DNA from 2 places in the Miniphocaeibacter sp. genome. Region 1 is predicted to be linked to the other one. Evidence: predicted binding sites of a transcription regulator. Region 1 holds the regulator's gene; the other holds the start of a gene.
What was found. The regulator HrcA, encoded in region 1, represses chaperone genes, less so after heat shock. The targets are predictions, from matches to a motif close to ATTAGCACTCNATANTATNGAGTGCTAAT.
Positions count from the first base shown of each region.

Region 1 (3,439 bases):
CTAGTAGCTAGTACTTCAAAAACACCATCTCCTACTTCTAGAATAGATACGTCAAAAGTACCTCCACCTAAATCGTATACCATTATTTTATGTTGGTCATGGTCTTTATCCATTCCGTAAGCTAAAGCTGCAGCAGTAGGCTCGTTAATAATTCTTTTTACATTTAGACCTGCAATTTTTCCAGCGTCTTTTGTAGCTTGTCTTTGGCTATCTGTAAAATAAGCTGGAACTGTTATTACTGCTTCAGTGATTGTTTCTCCTAAATAACTTTCTGCATCTGTTTTTAATTTTTGTAATATCATGGCAGAAATTTCTTCTGGTGTATAATTTTTTCCGTCAATATCAACTTTAAAATCAGTTCCCATATGTGTTTTAATAGAAGAAATTGTTCTATTTGGATTAGTAATGGCTTGTCTTTTAGCAGTTTCCCCAACTAATCTTTCACCGTCTTTTGTAAATGCTACTACTGAAGGAGTTGTTCTATTACCTTCTACGTTTGGAATTATTGTAGAAGTACCTCCCTCCATTACAGCTACTGCTGAATTTGTTGTTCCTAAGTCTATACCTATAATTTTTCCCATAATTATATCCTCCTAAATTATTCACTAACTTTGACCATACTAGGTCTTATAACTTTTCCGTTTAATTTATAACCTTTTTGTAGAGTGTCTATAATGTAACCGGACTCTACATCATCATTTTTTTCAACTAATATAGCTTGATGAACATTATGATCAAATAAAGTATCTTTTGATTCTATTTCTTCAAGCCCTTCTTTTTTTAATATTTCTTTAAAATTATCTAAGATAATTTTAATTCCATCAGAAAACTCATCTTCTTGTAGCTTGTTTTCATAAGCTCTTTCTAAATCATCAACAATTGGAAGTAATTTTAAAATTAAACCTTCATTTGCTAAAGATATAGATTGTGATTTTTCATTTTCTATTCTTCTTTTAAAGTTTATAAAATCTGCTTGTAAAATTGTTAATGAATTTTTAAGACTTTCATTCTCTTCAATTAATTCATTTTCATTGTTTTCAACTTCTTCTGATACCTCATCATTATTAATTAAATTTTCTTTATTTTCATCAGAATCAAAAGTTTCGTTATTTTTCTTGTTTTTAGCCACTTTATCACCTCTTTTAATCTATCATATTAACTATTTTCCAAGATATATTATAAAGGGTCACTATTGTGTTCTTATAATCCATCCTTAAGGGTCCAATAACACCTATTTTACCTATATAGTAATTGTTTAAATATAAATTGGTTAGTATGAGACTATTTTCATTTAAAATAGGTATTCCTATTTCTGAGCCAATATACACTTCAACATGTTCTTCTATATTTTTATCCAGAAGCTTAACTAAGTTTTCTTTTTTATCTATAAACTGGAAAAAATCTTTAACTTTTTCTAAGTTGTTATATTCTGGTAAATTAAAAATATTTGATAGACCATATATCTTTGTTTTTATATTTCCAAAATTTGTAAATTCTAATTTTAAAATTCTAAAAATATTTTGTAGTAAATCAAAATAATTATTTAATTTATTTATGATATCTAAAAAATCATTTTCAAAATCTTCAATAGTTAAACTATTTTTAATTAAATGATTTAATAAAAAGTTTACTTTTTTTAAATCTTCATTTGAAATATTATTTCGTAGATTAAAAATTGAACTATTGACTTCACCATTTTTTAAAACCATCAATAAAATATAATCATATTTACTAATTTTTAAAACTTCAACATGATATATTCCTATATTATATGGTCTTTCTAAAGAAGTTATTACAACATTATTAGTCATAGAAGATAATATTTCAGCAGCTGATTTAACAAGTTGCTCAACATCTATATTTAAATCACTTCGTTTTACTTTTAGTGCAGTATTTGAAGAATTAGCAAATTGATTTCTAAAATTCGTTAAAGCTTCTTCCACATATAGCTTGTATCCCATTTCTGAAGGAACTCTTCCAGAAGAAGCATGAGACTTTTTTAGTAACTCTAAATCTTCTAAATCACTCATTTCATTTCTAATAGTAGCTGCACTTACGCCTAGATTTGAATTTTTAGATATTGTTCTTGAACCAACAGGTTCAGGATTCAATAAGTATTCTTCTATAATATAATATAGTATATTTTTTTTTCTAATATCTAAGTCTTTATAGTTCATTTAACTCAGCCCTATTCTTTATTAGCACTACATGTTGCTGAGTGCTAATATTATAATAGTATTAATATTTAGATTTGTCAATACTAAATATTAATATCTATAAAAAATTTATTGGAAATATTAAATCCTTCTTCAGTAAAAGACAATCTGTCATTATGAAGGATTAATAGATTTTGTTTAATATATTCATTAATTATCTTTTCATTTTTCTCAAAAATATCATAATTGTATTCTGATTTTAATTCTTTTAGGCTTAGACCTGTAACGAGTCGCATATTCATAATTATTTTTTCAAATATTTTATTATTATAAGTTAAGTATTCTTTTGCTTGAATAGGAAGAACATCTTTATTAATTTTATTTTTATATTCTTTATATCTATATTCATTTGTATATCTATAATTATGAATATAACTTGAAGCTCCAATTCCAAGACCTAAGTATTCATTTACAAGCCAATACTTTAAATTATGTTTCGATTCAAAACCAGTTACAGCAAAATTTGAAATTTCGTATTGATTTAAATTCATACTATTTAATGAAGATATAATATTTTTATAAAATTTTCTATTTTCATCATCTGTTGGAAGTAATAGTTTTTTCTCCTTATATAATTTATTAAATCTGGTATTTTCTTCTATTATTAAATCATAATAAGAAATATGTTTAGGGGAAATTTCTTTTATAATTTGCAAATCATTTTTTATATTAGATAATTTTTGTTTTGGAAGCCCCATTATTAAATCTAAACTTAAATTTTTAAATCCCACTTCTTTTATTATTTCTATGTCATTAATAATTGTTTCAGAACTATGATTTCTTCCTAATATCTTTAAAATATTATCGTTAAAAGTTTGAACTCCTAAGGAAATTCTATTAATTCCATAATTAATATAATCATTTAATTTATACTTATCTAATGTATCAGGATTAGTTTCAATGGTAAATTCTATATTTTCTTCAATAAAAAAATATTTTTTTAATAATAATATTAAATCAATAATATATTTTGAATCTACAAAAGAAGGAGTTCCACCACCAAAATAAATACTGTCTATTGTATAATTTTTAAACTTATCTTTGTACATATAAACTTCCTTTTCCAATAGAGAAAAATACTCGCCTATTCTTTTTTCTTGATAAGGCATTGTAATAAAATCACAATAATAACATTTTTCTTTACAAAATGGAATATGAACATATATACCTAATTTTTTCATTTAACCTCCAAATAACCTTTAAAAAAATCTCATAGCAAAGCT
Region 1 is NZ_JBASWB010000003.1:32,348-35,786, forward strand. It holds gene dnaK (molecular chaperone DnaK) at 1-581, opposite strand, end outside; gene WAO56_RS00485 (nucleotide exchange factor GrpE) at 599-1,129, opposite strand; gene hrcA (heat-inducible transcriptional repressor HrcA) at 1,143-2,177, opposite strand; gene hemW (radical SAM family heme chaperone HemW) at 2,261-3,397, opposite strand.

Region 2 (3,439 bases), on a different contig from region 1:
CAAAAATGTAAAATTGGAAAACTTCATATATGCTATAGGAATACCTAATGTAGGAATAAAAACTAGTGAGGACTTAGCTAAAAAGTTTAAGGAATTTTCTAATCTATCAAAAGCAACTGTAGAAGAATTAATACAAGTTGAAGATATAGGCGAGATTACTGCAGAGGCAATTGTAGAATTCTTCCATGATGAAGAAATAGTAAATGGAATAAGCAGCTTGTTATCAAAAGGAATTAAAATTGAAAATCCAAAAGAAAGCCTACTTGTGGCAAGTGAAAAGTTTAATGAAAAAAGAATAGTAATTACCGGTTCTTTTGAAAATTATAAAAGAAAAGATTTAGAAAAAATATTCAAAGAAAAAGGTGCTAAGACAGGGTCATCAGTTTCTAAAAATACAGACTTTCTTATAGTAGGAACAGATCCTGGAAGTAAACTTACAAAAGCACAAGAATTAGGCGTACAAATAATATATGAAGAGGATTTAGAAGAATTTATAAAAGACTAATCGAAGAAGATTAGTCTTTTTGCTTATTATAATAATTTATTTCATAATGATTAAAAACAAGGACTTCCCAAGAAAAACAAAGTTTTGATTGGAAGAAGTCTACTGCAATATGATAAATCATAATAAAAGAAACTATAATAGATAGAAGTAAATGGCAATGAATTGAGTAACAGCAGCCGCTAAAACAAATAGATGCCAAATAACATGAGCATACTTAGAGTCGCTTTTATAGAAATAAGTACCTCCACTATACAACAATCCACCTAAAAGTATCCAGAAGAAAAACATAAGTGATGTTGAATTTATAATAGGTTTAATAAAGAATACTGCAATCCATCCCATAGCTATATATAAAATAGTAGATAATCTTTTATATTTATCATATTTACCATAAGTGAAAATTTTGTAAAATATTCCTGTAAGTGCTAAAACAGAAATTAGAATTAGAAGAATTATTCTCAAAGGTCCTTTTAAAACTAATAAAATAATTGGAATATAGGTTCCTGCTATAAAAAGATATATTGAGGAATGATCTAAAACTCTTAAAACCTTTTTTGCCTTTTCATTTGTTATAGAATGATAAATTGTACTACTTAAAAACATAGTTATAAAGCAAGCTCCATAAATGGAAAAAGCTGTTACTTTTAAAGCGTTTCCTTCCTTTGCACTGGGAATAACTAATAGTAGTAGAAATAATATCCCTAAAATGACACCTAAACCATGGGTTATGGCATTTGCAATTTCAATTTTTGTACTATCCTTCATTTTATATCCTTTCTGTGTTTTAAATTTAAATATAGTTACTTTATATTAATAAATAATATCACTATTCCCTTAACTCATCAAATATTTATAGTTACAGAAAATAAAATACTTGAAAAATTTTTTTAAATAGGTTATCATATAAGAGTAATTATTAGCAGTCAATATTAATGAGTGCTAATACAATGACTAATATTCTAAGGAGGCTTTTTAAATGATACTTAAACCAATAGGTGAAAGAATAGTTGTTAAAATGGTAGAAGTTGAAGAAAAAACAAGTTCAGGTATTGTATTGCCTAGTTCAGCTAAGGAAAAACCACAAGTAGCTGAAGTTGTAGCAGTTTCTAATGCTATTGAAAATAATGAAAATAATATAAAAATTAATGTTGGAGATAAAGTAATTTATTCAAAATATTCAGGAACAGAAGTAAAATTAGATGATGAAGAATATATAATTGTAAAACTAGAAGATGTTCTTGCAATTGTTGAGTAAATAAGGAGGAGAATATAAATGGCTAAAGAAATTAAATTTGGTGTTGACGCTAGAAATGGTTTAATTGACGGTGTTAATAAATTATCTGATACAGTTAAAGTTACATTAGGACCAAAGGGAAGAAATGTTGTACTAGACAAACAATTTGGCTCACCATTAATTACTAATGATGGAGTTACTATTGCTAGAGAAGTAGAATTAGAAGATCCATATGAAAATATGGGAGCTCAATTGGTTAAAGAAGTAGCTACAAAAACAAATGATGTTGCTGGTGACGGTACAACAACTGCAACTTTATTAGCTCAAGCTATTATTAGAGAAGGTATAAAGAACTTAGCAGCTGGTGCAAATCCTATGGTTTTACAAAAGGGTATAAAAAAAGCTGTTGATAAAGCAGTAGAAGAAATAAAAAATATTTCTATTCCAGTTGAAACAAGTGAATCAATTGCACAAGTTGGTGCTATATCAGCTGCAGATGAACAAGTAGGACAAATGATAGCAGAAGCTATGGAAAAAGTTGGAAAAGATGGTGTTATAACAGTAGAAGAGTCAAAAAGTATGGGAACTACTTTAGAAGTTGTAGAAGGAATGCAATTTGATAGAGGATATGTTTCACCATATATGGTAACAGATACAGATAAAATGGAAGCAGAATTAGAAGATCCATTAATTTTAGTTACTGATAAGAAAATTTCAAATATCCAAGATATTCTTCCTGTATTAGAAGAAGTAGTAAAAGCTAGCAAACCATTATTAATCATAGCCGATGATGTTGAAGGTGAAGCTATGACAACTTTAGTTATAAATAAATTAAGAGGAACATTTAACTGCGTAGCTGTAAAAGCTCCTGGTTTTGGTGATAGAAGAAAAGAAATGTTAACAGATATTGCAATTTTAACAAATACTGAAGTTATTAGCGAAGATTTAGGTTATGAGCTTTCAGATGTTACTATTGATATGTTAGGATCTGCTAGAAAAGTTAATGTTTCTAAAGAAAACACAGTTATAGTTGATGGAGCAGGTGAAGATTCAGCTATTAAAGATAGAGTTTCTCAAATTAAAAAACAAATAGAAAATACTGAATCAGAATTCGATACTGAAAAACTTCAAGAACGTTTAGCTAAATTATCTGGGGGAGTTGCTGTAATTCAAGTTGGAGCTGCAACAGAAACAGAATTAAAAGAAAGAAAATTACGTTTAGAAGATGCTTTAGCAGCTACTAGAGCAGCAGTTGAAGAAGGTATTGTTTCAGGTGGTGGAACAGCATATATTAACGTACTAGATAAAATTGAAACCTTATTAGATGAAGTTGAAAGTGACGAAAAAACTGGTGTTAGTATTATTTTAAGAGCATTAGAAGAACCATTAAAACAAATAGCTATTAATGCAGGACTTGAAGGTTCTGTTATAGTAGAAAAAGTAAAAGCTTCAGAAAAGGGAACTGGATTTGATGCTTATAAAGAAGAATATGTAAATATGATAGATGCAGGTATTGTTGATCCTACAAAAGTTACTAGATCAGCATTACAAAATGCTTCTTCAGTTGCAGCAATGTTATTAACAACAGAAGCTGCTGTAGCAGATGTAACAGAAGAAGATCCTGTAGCAGCTGCTGGTGGCGGAATGCCAGGTGGAATGGGATATATGTAATATAGAAGAGGAAAAGCGTATTTCAGCTT
Region 2 is NZ_JBASWB010000045.1:110,665-114,103, forward strand. It holds gene ligA (NAD-dependent DNA ligase LigA) at 1-505, shown strand, start outside; gene trhA (PAQR family membrane homeostasis protein TrhA) at 638-1,270, opposite strand; gene WAO56_RS04855 (co-chaperone GroES) at 1,482-1,760, shown strand; gene groL (chaperonin GroEL) at 1,779-3,410, shown strand.
Region 2: the regulator HrcA is predicted to act here: its motif matches at 1,421-1,449, upstream of WAO56_RS04855 (co-chaperone GroES).